4 regions of the Kitasatospora sp. NBC_01560 genome follow, and region 1 is predicted to be linked to each of the others. Evidence: riboswitches for the same ligand, from Rfam matches in the RefSeq annotation. Region 1 holds a riboswitch; each other region holds the start of a gene.
The links. A riboswitch is a leader RNA that binds a small molecule or an ion and turns the genes downstream of it on or off. The one in region 1 is predicted to bind cyclic di-AMP.
Positions count from the first base shown of each region.

Region 2: linked by a shared signal. The riboswitch ahead of OH807_RS19730 (M23 family metallopeptidase) and the one ahead of OH807_RS08785 (transglycosylase family protein) in region 1 are both predicted to bind cyclic di-AMP.
Region 3: linked by a shared signal. The riboswitch ahead of OH807_RS33900 (hypothetical protein) and the one ahead of OH807_RS08785 (transglycosylase family protein) in region 1 are both predicted to bind cyclic di-AMP.
Region 4: linked by a shared signal. The riboswitch ahead of OH807_RS12980 (NlpC/P60 family protein) and the one ahead of OH807_RS08785 (transglycosylase family protein) in region 1 are both predicted to bind cyclic di-AMP.

Region 1 is NZ_CP109364.1:2,129,280-2,132,508, forward strand. It holds gene OH807_RS08780 (hypothetical protein) at 1-850, opposite strand, end outside; cyclic di-AMP (ydaO/yuaA leader) riboswitch at 1,213-1,397, shown strand; gene OH807_RS08785 (transglycosylase family protein) at 1,389-2,675, shown strand; gene OH807_RS08790 (hypothetical protein) at 2,838-3,038, shown strand; gene OH807_RS08795 (LacI family DNA-binding transcriptional regulator) at 3,098-3,229, opposite strand, start outside.
Region 2 is NZ_CP109364.1:4,522,189-4,525,417, reverse strand. It holds gene OH807_RS19740 (alpha/beta fold hydrolase) at 1-396, opposite strand, end outside; gene OH807_RS19735 (YiaA/YiaB family inner membrane protein) at 512-802, opposite strand; cyclic di-AMP (ydaO/yuaA leader) riboswitch at 1,048-1,206, shown strand; gene OH807_RS19730 (M23 family metallopeptidase) at 1,219-2,076, shown strand; gene OH807_RS19725 (hypothetical protein) at 2,130-3,062, opposite strand; gene OH807_RS19720 (GNAT family N-acetyltransferase) at 3,105-3,229, shown strand, end outside.
Region 3 is NZ_CP109364.1:7,821,940-7,825,168, forward strand. It holds gene OH807_RS33885 (aldo/keto reductase) at 1-67, shown strand, start outside; gene OH807_RS33890 (hypothetical protein) at 87-890, shown strand; gene OH807_RS33895 (hypothetical protein) at 1,038-1,466, shown strand; cyclic di-AMP (ydaO/yuaA leader) riboswitch at 1,687-1,853, shown strand; gene OH807_RS33900 (hypothetical protein) at 1,855-3,126, shown strand; gene OH807_RS33905 (hypothetical protein) at 3,194-3,229, opposite strand, start outside.
Region 4 is NZ_CP109364.1:3,032,870-3,036,098, forward strand. It holds gene OH807_RS12975 (NlpC/P60 family protein) at 1-339, opposite strand, end outside; gene OH807_RS12980 (NlpC/P60 family protein) at 565-1,701, opposite strand; cyclic di-AMP (ydaO/yuaA leader) riboswitch at 1,712-1,866, opposite strand; gene OH807_RS12985 (NlpC/P60 family protein) at 2,194-3,229, opposite strand, start outside.

The DNA of each region.
Region 1 (3,229 bases):
CCTCCAGGGTGACGGTGGATCCGCTGACGGAGCGGACGACGGCCAGGTCGTAGCGGGTGGCGAAGCCGTCCTCGTCGGGCGGGCCGGTCGGGGTGACGGCCAGTTCGTCGCCGGGCTGCCAACCGGCGGGTGCGGCGGCCAGGCTGACGGCGGTGTCGCCGGGCAGCAGAGCGCCGGCTGCCCGCACCCAGGCCGTACGGGCGGCGCCGTCCAGCCGCAGGTACCCGGTGCCGGTGACCCAGAGGCCGACGTCGGTGTCGACCACCTTCATGCCGTCGCCGTGGAACCGCTTCTCGTCGACGGACGGGAAGCGCAGGGTGTGCACGGCGGCGCCGTCGGGGGCGAGGGCGAGCGTCCCGCGGATCTCGACGTTGCCCGCCGAGGCGAGCGTGACGGTGCGGTCGGCGGCGAAGACGAGGGCGCCGGTCGGCTCGACGAGCAGCGAGGCGACGGTGGCATCGGTGTCGAGCAGCACCTGGTCGGCGATCCGGACGGCGCTCTGCGGGCCGGGCACCCGGCCGCCCCAGCCGGCCGGGTCGGACCACCGGCGGCCGCCCCGGCCGACGGTGGGGGCGGCGCCGGGCTGGCCGGTCGCGGGGGCGGCACCCTCCGCGGTGCCCTCCGCAGCGCTCTCCGCGGTGACCGGCGCGGTGACCGGCGCGGTGGCGGACGGCCCGGTGGCGGGCGCTCCGCCGTGGAGCATCCCCGTCCCGTCCGCACCGGCCCCGCCGGCCGGCAGGGGGCCGCCCACGGCCGCGACGGGCTCGGCCGGGCCGCCCAGCGAGCGGCGCAGCGCCTCCTCGCCGCCGACCGCCGCGAAGACCGTCCCGACGGCGAGCCAGCGCAGCATCGTCCTGCGGCGTAAGGGAGTTATGGGCTCTTCGGGCGGGATGTCCGCTCTGCGGGGTTTTGCCCGGCGATGCGCTCCGCGCGGCCGGTGCGGCGGCCGGCCGGCGTCCGGCTCCTCGTCCATGGCCATCGTTGCGTAGCCCTCCCCCCGGGCGGCTGCATCGGTCCCGACTCTCTGAAGCATAGGCAGTTGCTGTGAAGCCGACGGGCGTTGCGCGAAAACGGTCATTTCTGATCATGGTGGACAGCCTTTCAGCAGGGCATCCGCAAACCGTGACGGTCGTCACACATGTTTGCGGTTTGAACTTGAGTCTGCTTAACGTGCTCCCCGTTCGTGGCCACACGGACCCAGCTCATCCGCAACGCCGAGTCCTGCCGTCGGTTGCGCTGGCAGCGCAGAAACGCACCACGGCAGGAGCGGGGGAACCACAGGTAAGTCGCCCGGACCGGTCCACGACCGGTTCAGGGCTAGGGGTGAAGCCGCGTCCACAGCGCGGCCGGGCAACTCCAGCCCGAATCCGACAGCTCACCTCGCAGGCGTGGGAGAGGACCGCACCTTCATGCTGCCCACCAACGGCACCCGCCTGTCCGGCCGCACCCGCCGCGTGATCGCCGCCCTCGGCGTCGCCGGCGTCGGTCTCACCATTCCCTGCCTGACCACCGGCACCGCCTCCGCGGCCTCCGTCGCCACCTGGGACAAGGTCGCCCAGTGCGAGAGCACCGGCAACTGGAGCATCAACACCGGCAACGGCTTCTACGGCGGCCTTCAGTTCACCAACAGCACCTGGGCCGAGTTCGGCGGCACCGCGTTCGCGGCCCGCGCCGACCTCGCCACCAAGGACCAGCAGATAGCGATCGCCGAGAAGGTGCTCGCCGTCCAGGGCCCCGGCGCCTGGCCCGTCTGCTCCGTCCAGGCGGGCCTGACCAAGGGCGGCACCCCGGCCGCCGTGGACACCACCACGGCCGCCAAGCCCGCCGCGCAGACCCCGGCCCCGGCCGCCAAGCCGCAGACCCAGGCGCCCGCCGCCAAGCCGGCCGCCCCGAAGGCCGACCCGGCCCCGTCCACCGACTCCGCCAAGCCGCAGGGCGGCCAGAACCGGTCGCAGAACTGGCAGGACAAGGCCGGCTCCGACGACTACACCGTGGTCGCCGGCGACTGGCTCTCCGCCATCGCCGACAAGAACAACGTCCAGGGCGGCTGGGAGCGGCTGTACGAGCTCAACCGCTCCACCCTGGCCGACGGCCCGCACGTCATCTACCCGGGCCAGCACCTGAGCCTCGGTGACCACGGCAAGACCCGTGCCTCGGACGAGTCCGGCAAGAACTTCGACTGGTTCAACCGCTCCTCCGGCACCTCGGGCCAGGCCGCCGCCGGTACCGCCACGGCCGCCAAGCCGGCCGCGCAGACCCAGGCCCCGGCCGCCAAGCCGGCCGCCGAGACCCAGGCGCCCGCCCAGGCCGCCACCGGCAGCATGGCCGCCGCGGTCTCCTTCGCCCAGTCGAAGGTCGGCCAGGCGTACGTCTACGGCGGCACCAGCGACGGCGGCTGGGACTGCTCCGGCCTGACCCAGGCCGCGCTGCGCGCCGCGGGCATCTCCGTCCCGCGCGTCGCCGCCGACCAGGCCGCCGCCAGCACCCACGTGTCGCTGGACTCCCTCAAGGCGGGCGACCTGCTGTTCTGGTCCAACAACGGCCAGGACTCCGGCGTCTACCACGTCGCGCTCTACATCGGCGACGGCAAGTACGTCGAGGCCGCCAACCCGAGCTCGGGCGTGCGGATCCAGACCGTCGCCAACTGGGCGCCGGACTTCGCCGGCCGGGTCTGACCCGGTACCGCACCGGGCGCGCACCGGTAGCCCGAAGCCCCCGGGGAGAGTCCGCTCGCTCCCCGGGGGCTTCGGCCTGCCCGCCCGCCGCGCCGGGCCCGGCCGTGGTCAAACCGGCGCCGGCGGGGCATCCTGCTGCTTCGCACCCGAGAAGGAGTCCCCATGGCCCAGGTCACCGTCACGCTCGACGCCAATCTCGCCATCGACGTGATGATGCTCTCCGGTACCAAGAACCCGCAGGACGCCGTCGAGCTGGTCCTGCGCGACTACCTGGCCCGCGGCCGGCGCACCGGGGCCCGGACCGGCGACGCCGGCGACGGGCAGCGGGCGGCACAGGAGCGCCCGGCCGTCCAGGAGGGCTGAGCGGGCACGCGAAAGGGGCCCGGGGAGCGGAACACTCCCCGGGCCCCGGTCGTACCCGGTCAGCGGGCGCAGGCGCCCGTGGAACCGCGCATCACCAGCTCCGGCTGGAACATGAACTCGCCGCGCTGGGCGGCGTTCCCGCCGACCTCCTCCAGCAGCGCATCGACGGCCGCGGTGGCCATCGCCTCCAC
Region 2 (3,229 bases), 2.4 Mb from region 1:
CTCGACGAAGGCGTCGAGCAGGACGATCCCGGCGACCCGCCCGGGTGCGTCCCCGGCGAGCTTGACGACGGTGGCGCCGGTGTAGGAGTTGCCGGCCAGGACGGCCCGCTCGATGCCGAGGTGGTCGAGCAGGGCGAGGACGTCGGTGGCGATCGCGGCCGGGGAGTAGTCGTCCCAGGCGATCGAGGACTCGCCGAAGCCGCGCAGGTCCATGGTGATCACCCGGCGGCCGGCGGCGGTCAGCAGCGGGCGGAGGTGCCGGTAGGCGGTCCGGCTGTCCAGCATTCCGGGGAGCAGGACGACGGGGGCGCCGTCGCCCTGCTCGGTGTCGTCGTAGGCGATCCGGCCGCCGGTGACGTCGAGGTACTGGGTGGTGGGGGCGGTGGTGCCGGACATGGGGGCCTCCTGGGTCCGCCGGAACTCGGGCTATCGGCGGGTGCTGCCGATAGCCATAAAGCTAAGGCTAATAGCCTTAGCTGTCAAGCTATCGGTGCTGTGGCCCCGGCGGCCGTCAGACCCCCTCCACCTTGAACGGGTCGTGCTCGGCCAGCAGCTTCTCCAGCCGGGCCTGGTCCACCCGGGTGACGATCTCGTTGGTCTCCTGCCTGTCGCGGACCACCTTGGCCAGGGTGAACGAGGAGGTGACGGTGTACAGCAGGCCGATCCCGAGGAAGGCCCTGGTCCAGCCGCCCACCGGGAGGTAGGCGATGCCGATCGCGAGGGCGCCGGCGGAGAGGGCGAAGGAGAGCACGGCCTGGATGTAGTACGCGGCCGTGGTGCGGGACTGCATCGGAGCGTTCATGGCGCCAGGATGGCCGCGCCGGCCGGGGTCGCACATGAGTAGAAGTACTCAGATGGGGGGCCGTTCGTTGACGTACTGTCACGTTCGGTAGTGTCAGTTGTTGCGAACCGCCCCAAAACGCCCATCCGGTCGCGTAAGGTCCGGGCTGTATCCGGGTGTCCCGAACGGATGGCTTGGAATCAGGGGCTCCTAGGATTAACGTTTGATAACGCAGCGCGGTCCGCAACGCCGTACCCAGACGGCACCGTGCGCCGTCGCCTAATCCCGCCGGCCGGCCTCCGGGCAGGCCAGGGAGCCGGGGAACCACGTTCCTTGGGGTGAATCGGCCGGGCCCAGGCCCAGCCGTAGGAGACCTTCCTGCTCCGAACCCGTCAGCTAACCCGGTAGGCGCGAAGGAAGGAAAGGAGCGCGCCTCCGTGGCGTCGTCGCACTCTCCGGCACATCTGCCCGGCTCCTCCGCCGGCACCCAGCTGCTCGACCACCCGTGGCCGCCCGCACACCCGGGCGAGTACGGCGGACCCGACGAGGCCGCCCCGCCGGCCGCCGAGACCAACCGGCACCGGATGCCGCGTCAGACCCGCGGGACGGCGCCGCTGCTCGGCGTCACCGCCGTCGCCGCCACCCTGGGCGCCACCGGCTTCGCCTCCGCGACCCCGGCCGCCGCCCCCGCCGTCGAGGCCCCGGACGAGACCCCGGTCGCGCTCTCCGCCGACCCCGGCCTCGCGCTCGCCGCCCGGATCCAGCAGCAGGCCGACAGCCAGCGCACCGCCGCCGAGGAGGGCGCCCGCGTCCAGGCCGCCAAGGAGGCCGAGGCCAAGCGCGCCGCCCAGCAGCAGGAGGCCGAGAAGGCCGCCCAGGAGGCTGAGAAGGCCAAGCTCGCCGCCATCAACCTCCCGGTGCGCGACTACAACCTCTCCGCCCACTACGGCCAGAGCGCCTCGTACTGGGCCCACCTGCACACCGGCCTGGACTTCGCCGCCGACACCGGCACCCCGGTGTACGCGGTCGGCCAGGGCACCGTCACCTCGGCCGGCTGGGCCGGCTCCTACGGCTACCGGATCGTCGAGACGCTGCCCGACGGCACCGAGATCTGGTACTGCCACCTCTCCTCGATCATCAAGGGCTCCGGCAAGGTCGTCCCCGGCCAGCAGCTCGGCAAGGTCGGCGCCACCGGCAACGTCACCGGCCCGCACCTGCACCTGGAGGTCCGCCCCGGCGGCGGCGCCCCGGTCGACCCGGAGACCTGGTTCGAGCAGCGCGGCATCACCCCCTGACCACGCCGCAGGTGCCCCCCGGCCGCCGCGGCGGCCGGGGGGCACCTGCGCGTCTACTCCGCGGGCAGCCCGGCCCACAGCTCCTCGGGCAGGTCCTCCCACTGCTCCTCGGACGGATCCTCCGGCAGGCCCGCCAGGTACGCGTCGATCTCCTCCTGGCCCGGCTCCGGCGCCAGGTCGGGGAACTCCGCCACCAGCAACCGCGGCAGCCCCGGCACCGTCCACTCCCCGAACAGCTCCACTGCCGCCCGGGCCGCCGCCTCCTCGAACGCCCCGAAGTCCCCCGCCAGCTCGTCCGGCATCGGCCGGCCCAGCGCCGTCAGCTCCGCCAGATTGCGGTAGCTGCGCCGCATCAGCCCCTGCTCCAGCAGCCGCCGGGCCCCGTCGGTGGCCATCCCGACCGAGATCATCCAGCCCTCGCCCCAGCCCCTGTCGTCCGGCTCGTCGAGCAGCCCGGCCGCCGCCGGAGCCCCGTACGCGGCCCGCCGGTCCTCCTCGGGCAGCTCCCGGAACGCCGCCAGCCACTCCCGCACCGCCGCCTCGTCGGTGACGTCCACGCCGTCCGCGCGCAGCAGCAGGGTGTACAGCCGGGGCCAGGTCACCAGGTCGGCCCGGCGGAGCAGCCCGGCGGCCACCTCGCCCTGCCACTCGGCCTCGGCGTGCAGCCGCTCCTGCCGCTTGGCGTTCAGCCGCTTCGCCGCCCGCTGGTGGTCGATCAGCAGCCGCACCGCCTCGCCGTACGCCGCCGGGTCCTGCTCCGGCGCGGGCTGGACGTACAGGTGGAGCCGCTCGTACAGCAGGTGCTCCACGGCGTTCGAGGTCAGTTCCGGCCAGCCGTCGTGCATCCTGCCCTCGCCCAGCTCCAGCAGCGCCAGCACCGCCCGCACCGCGGCGTCGGCCACCGGCGCGCGGCCCCCGGCCTCCGCCCAGGCGAGCAGTTCGGCGGCCTTGGTGCGCGGGGCGAGCCGCAGGTCTTCTTCTTCCATGTCACGTACGGTAACCGGAAAGCCCGGGTAGGGTCGGCAGGCATGGTCCCCGTCCGCCTCACCGGCCCCCGCCTGGCCATCCGCGAGTTCCACCTGACGCCGGCGGACACCGACGCGCTGCACGCCGTCTTCGGCGATCCGGAGGCCACCCGGTACCTGCCGTTCGA
Region 3 (3,229 bases), 5.7 Mb from region 1:
AGCCATAGAGTTGCCCCCGATGACCGCTGCCGCCCTCCGGGAGATCCACCGTGTTCTATCCCCCTGATGCCGCCACCACACATCGCATGGTCGCCGCCTGGGAGCACACCCAGGCGGCGACCGGCGGCCTGATCACTCCGGGCCGTGGCTCGCTGTGGGGCTACGAGGGGCGGACCCTGTCCGGCCACGCATCCACCGATACCGGTGAGCGCGTGTGGCTCCGACTGGTCAGCGAGAAGACCGACCGAGCCAACGGCCGACTCTGGGAGGGGCCGGCCGCAGCACAGCAACAGCTCTCGCCCGGCATCCCCCGGCCTGCATTGCGCACCGTCACTCAGTGGGGCAAGGGAGACCACACCTACCGGGCTGAGGTCTACGACCTGCTGACGGAGCAACTGGTCTCGGCGTCCCCGGTCATTGAGGCAGCCCCCGAACTGCCGAACGAATGGTGGGCGAGTCTCCGCAGCGCGATCGACACCCTAGGGACAGCGGACCCTCTCGACCGGGACGCTTGCCGCGAGGTCTACATCCGACGCCGAGTCCCCGAGTTCACCGGAGTCGTCCCCGGCGAGATCCACTGGACAACTGCACACGGTGACCTGCACTGGTCGAACCTCTGCGGTCCGACCTTGGTCATTCTCGACTGGGAGACGTGGGGAAGAGCGCCGGTCGGCTTCGATGCGGCCATGCTGCTAGTGCATTCCCTGCTGGAACCAGCGACAGCTTCGCGGGTGGCTGATGTGTTCGCTGACGTGCTGGACAGTGATGCCGGGCATCTCGCCCAGCTCATTGCCGTGACACAGATTCTCCAGGCCGCCGACCGGACCCCCTTCTACACCGCCCTGGCTCCTGCGGCCCGCAAGCACCTCGATGTTCTGACGGGCCACTGAAGAGGAGACGCCCATTCCGATGCCCGGGAGGAAGGCGATGCCCTGGTGGGAGAGGTTGCGTAACTCGACACCTTGGGATGTCTCCGCAGGTCGGGAACAAGGTATACGGGTGAACCGTTCACCTACACGGCGCAACCGTGCCTCGGGGTGCTGCCCACCGGCGGGTACGACTGCTACCCGGGCCAGCGCCAGCTGCTCGCCCGGTGGGACGGCAGCTACGGGGTGGACGGCACCGCCCAGGACTGGTGGACGACCTACTACGGGGGTCAGGGGCTCTACACCGCGGGCCAGGGCATCCAGGCGGCCGTCGACGCCGGCTCGCTGATCGGGCCGCTCCAGCGGGCGGGGATCCCGGCGGCGGTCCGGACGTACCTGCTGGCCGGCGGCTCGGCCGACATCCCGGGCGTGCTCAACGAGAACCGCGGGCCCAGCGACGGGATCGTCTTCACCCGCAGCGCGCTGGACACCACGGGGGTCGGCACGGTCGGCGGTACGCGGCTGGTCGGCGGTCTGAACCACCTGGAGCTGGCCTGGGCACCCGAGGCGATGGGCCAGGTCGCGGCCTGGCTCGCCTGACCGGCCGGCCCCTGACCCCCGCCGACCTCCGACCACACCCGCCGACCCAACTGATCAACTCGGCAAAGCCGTTGATCAACTCCGCCCCGCCCGGCTGTGACCTGCGCGACAACCGCCCCCGGGGAGTTGTCGCCCCGAGGGCGGCCTGCCTAGCCTGCACGGGACGTCCGCTTCGCGGGCCTCCCCCGTCGGGACGCCGAGTCCTGTCCACCCGACGGCGGGCAACCGAGCACCACAGCGGACGGGAGCGGGGGACCCAGGTCAGTGCCCGGCCCGTGCGCTCCCGCGCGCGGTCCGCGGCTAGGGGTGAAGCCGCTACCCACAGGCGGCCGGGCAACCTCGGCCCGAACCCGACAGCTCACCTCGCAGGCGTCGCAGAGGACACCCCATGCAGAAGCCTGCCCGGCGCACCGCGCCTCGCCATGCCCGCCCCTCCCGCCACCGCCGCAACGCCGCGTTCGGCGTCACCGGCGCGCTCGCCATCAGCGGTGCCGGACTCCTCGGCGTCCCGGCGCTGACCGGGGCCCAGGCGGCCACCGCGCCGACCGTCACCCAGGACAAGCTCGCGCCGGCCGCGATGGTCGCCGGCAAGGCCACGACCGCCTCGCTCACCGTCCACTCCTCGGCCTGCTTCACCGCGAAGACGCTGGGCGTCGGCGTGCGAGACGCAGCCGGCCGCAACCTGGACTTCCCCGGCAACGTCGCCAACGCGCAGATCTGCCCGAGCGGCCTGTCGATCACCACCGGCGCCCGCACCCTGCCGGTCGGCACCTACACCCAGTTCGGCTTCTGGCAGGACTCCGCGGGTGCCTGGCACAACCTGCCCTCGCAGCAGCTCGTGGTGTCCGGCACCGCCGCCACCCCGTCGCCGACGCCCACCCCCACGGCCACCGCGACCCCCACGGCCACCGCGACGCCCACCCCCTCCCCGTCGGCGAGCGCCACCGCGAGCACCCCGGCCACCGGCGCCCCCGTCGCGGGCAAGAAGCTCACCTGGTCCGACGAGTTCAGCGGCCCGATCGCCTACGGCTCCCGCTGGACGGGGGACAAGAGCAGCTCGTACCACTACGGCAACCACAACCCGGACGACAACAAGCTCGACTGGCTGAACAAGAACAACGTCAGCGTCTCCGGCGGCGTCGCCACCTTCACCGCCAAGCCGGGCGCCAACAAGCTGGAGAACGGCAAGCAGTCCTGGGACACCGGGCTGCTCACCACCGAGTACTCCAGCGAGGGCTTCCAGGTGAAGACCGGCGACTACGCCGAGACCCGGGTCAAGCTCCCGGCCGGCACCGGTGCCTGGCCGGCGCTCTGGACGTGGAAGAACGGCAACGGGGAGATCGACTCCTTCGAGTACCACCCCGACAACCCGAACCTGCTGGAGCTGACCAACCACGTCAACCCGGGCCACCTGTACTACACGGACGCCAAGGCGATCGCGAAGGACGGCTGGGTCACCATCGGTACCTCCTACGGCGCCAACTCGGTCGACTGGTACGTCAACGGCACCAAGGTCTACTCGGACGGCAAGGGCGTCGGCGCCAACTGGTCGGCGTACCTGATCCTCAACCTCTCCCTGAGCGCGGGCCAGTACCACGCCGCGCCGCAGGGCACCGCTCCGATCACCTTCGCCGCGGACTACGTCCGCGTCTACCGCTAGGAAGCCACGCGTGGAGGCCGCCCGGACGGGATCCGGGCGGCCTCCACGCGGCTCCGGTGGTCTCCGCTCAGCTCCGGGCGGTTTCCACGACGTGGATCGTGAA
Region 4 (3,229 bases), 900 kb from region 1:
CTCGGCGCCGGCCACGGTGGCGAGGTCGCCGCGCAGCTGGTTGAGCTCGTCCTGGCCGACGGCGACCTGCTGCTGCAGGGTGCCGGTCTCGTGCTGGAGCCGCTGCTGGGCGTCGAGCGCCGCGTTGAACTTCTCCGAGGCCTGTTCGGCCTCGTCGTAGAGCTGCTCGACCTGCGCCTTGACGTCCTTGCGGCTCGACGGGGCGTCCGGCGAGCCGGGCGCGGCCTGGGCGGTGCCACCGGTGGCCATGCCCAGGACGGTGGTGGCGGCCGCGGTGAGCACCAGCGCACGGGCGAGGGCGTGCGCTCCTGACAGCGGCGAACGGCGGTGCACGGCCATGCGGCGACGGCTCCAATCCTGCGGCCCGGCCCCGCCGCCGCGCCGGGACGGGCGGCTTTCCAGCGGGTGTCCGGTGGCAGACGTTAGCGAGTCCGGGCGATCGAGTCCAAACCCCTCCGAACCCGAATATTTGACTCCTCATCGGACATTAGCCCGAACCGCCGGAAAAGCCGCAGGCCCGGCCTCCCGCGAGGGGAGACCGGGCCTGCCCGGACCGATGCCGGATCAGACGCGCACGATGGCCGAGATCGGCAGCATGCTGGCGGTCTCGTACCGGACCGAAGCACCGGGCTTCGGCGCGTGGATGACCTGCCCGCCACCCACGTACAGGGCGACGTGGCTGGCGTCCGAGCGGTAGATGATCAGGTCGCCGGGCTGGGCGTTGGCGATGTTGGTGCCGACGTTGGTCCCGGCACCGGCCTGCTGCTGCGAGGTGCGCGGCAGCGACACGCCGGCCTGGGCGTAGGCCCAGCCGGTGAGGCCGGAGCAGTCGAAGGAGCCCGGGCCGGTGGCGCCGTAGACGTACGGCGCGCCGAGCTTGCTCTCCGCGGCGGCGATCGCGGCGGCGGCACGCGAGCCGTTGGCGGCGGGCGCGGCCGGCGCGGCGGGCTTGCTCGCGGCCGGCGCGGTGAGGTCGGTGCGGCTGTTGTCGCGGGAGGCGCGGTCGGCGTCCGCCTTCGCCTTCGCCTCGGCCTTGGCGGCGTCCGCCTTGGCCTTGGCCTCGGCGGCGGCCTTCTCCTCGGCCGCGCGCAGCGCCTGGCGCTCCTGCTCGGTCAGCGTGTTGAGCAGGTCCTGGGCCTTGGCCAGCTTCGCCTGGACCTCGTCCTTGGAGGTCTTCAGCTGCTGGGTGGTGGCCTCCAGCTCGCCGAGCTTGCCCTGGGCCTCGTTGCGGTCCTGGTCGAGCCTGCGCTGCTGCTCCTGGAGGTCCTTCAGCGCACCGGACTGGGTGCTGCTGGCCTGGGTCAGCGCGCCGGCCTGGTTCAGGAAGTTGTCCGGGCTGGACGAGAGCATCAGCTGGACGGTCGACGATATGCCGCCGTTGCGGTACTGCTCGCCGGCGATCTCGGCGAGACCGCCCTGGGCCTCGATCACCGAGGCCTGCTGGCGCGCGACCTTGTCCTGGAGCTCGCCGACCTGCTTCTGCAGCTCCTGCTGCTTGGCCTGGGCGCCGTTGTACTTCTCGGTCGCCTGCTCGGCCTGCTCGTTGAGCTGGTCGACCTGCTCCTTGACCTGGTCCTTGGTCGGCGTCGGGTCGGCGTGGGCGCCGGACTGCGCGGACAGGGCGACGGCCGCGGCGGCGACACCGGTCAGGATCGAGACCCGGGCGCGGCCGGCAGGCTTGGGACGACGATGGGACGCCACGAAGGCGGACTCCTTCTTCCAACGCCCGCCTACCGGGTGAGCTGACGGGTTCGGGCCGGAAGCGTGCCCTACGACGCCTCACCGGCCGTCGAGACGGCCGACCTGGCGCCGATTCACCCCGGAGGAACATGGTTCCCCGGCTCCGCTCCACAGCGCCCCCGACTACTGGGCTCCCCGTCGGACAGGTCGTGCGACCCGTCCCGCTGCTTCACGAACTCGGCGGTAAACCCCCGCCGCCACCCAGGCTGGGTGATCGACTGTGCGGTGGTTCGAGGCACGACACTAGTAACAGAACCGTGATCCGTTCAAATCCTTGTCAGAAAAAAGACGGAAGAATACCCAAGTTCATTTGTGAATATGACCGGGTGTGATCAGTGGTCCACGCGGAGCTGATCGTTGGTCACCGCGCGGCCGGAAACGCCTGCGCCACCCCCGGCAAGGAGGTGGCGCGGATCACAGGGCCGCATCCCGACCCGTGGGCGTGCCGGTCCGTCAGACCCGGCGGATGGTGTTGATCGGCATCGCGTCGGCCTTCATCACCTTGACCACGTCGCCGGTGTGCGGCGCGTGCACCACCATGCCGTTGCCGATGTACATCCCGACGTGGCTGCGGTCGCTGCGGTAGATGATCAGGTCGCCCGGCTGGGCCGCCGCGAGCGAAGGCACCGCGGTGCCGTAGGTGGCCTGCGCCTGCGAGGTGCGCGGCAGCGAGACGCCGGCCTTCCCGTAGGACCAGACCATCAGGCCGGAGCAGTCGAAGCTGTTCGGGCCGGTGGCGCTCCAGACGTACGGCGAGCCCTGCTTGCTCATCGCGTTGCTGACGGCCGCCCCGGCGAGGCCGCTGGCCTGCGGCAGGCTGCCCAGGTCGGCCCGCTCGCTGCCGCGCGAGGCGCGGTCGTCCTGCTGCTGGGCGGCCTTCAGCGCGGCGCGGTCGGCGGCGCTGAGCGAGTTGAGCAGGTCCTGGGCTTCCTTGAGCTTCTTGTTGACGTCCGCCTTGGACTGGTTCAGGTCCTTGGTGGTGGTGTCCAGCGAGGCGAGGATCGCGGCGGCCTCGGTCTTCTGCTGGTCCAGCCGGCGCTGCTGGTCCTGGAGGCCCTTCAGCGCGTCGGCCTGGCTGGAGCTGGCCTGCTGCACACTGGAGGCCTTGTCCAGGTAACCGGACGGGTCCGAGGAGAGCATCAGCTGCACGGACGGGTCGATGCCGCCGGTGCGGTACTGCGCGGCCGCCACCTCGGCCAGACCGCCCTGAAGCTGGGTCATCTGGTCCTGGCCGCGGGCCACCTGGTCCTGCAGCTGGTCGGCCTGCTTGCGGAGCTGGTCGGCCCGCTCCTTGGCGCCGTTGTACTTCTCGGTGGCCTGCTCGGCCTCCTCCTGCAGCTGGTCGATCTGCGCCTTCACGTCCTCCTTCTTGGGGGACGGACTCGGCGCGGCGTGGGCGGCGACCTGGGCGGAGAGAGCGACCGCGGTCGCAGCGGCGGCAGTGAGCACGGAGACCCGCGCGCGGCTCGGCTGCTTGGGACGGCGGTGG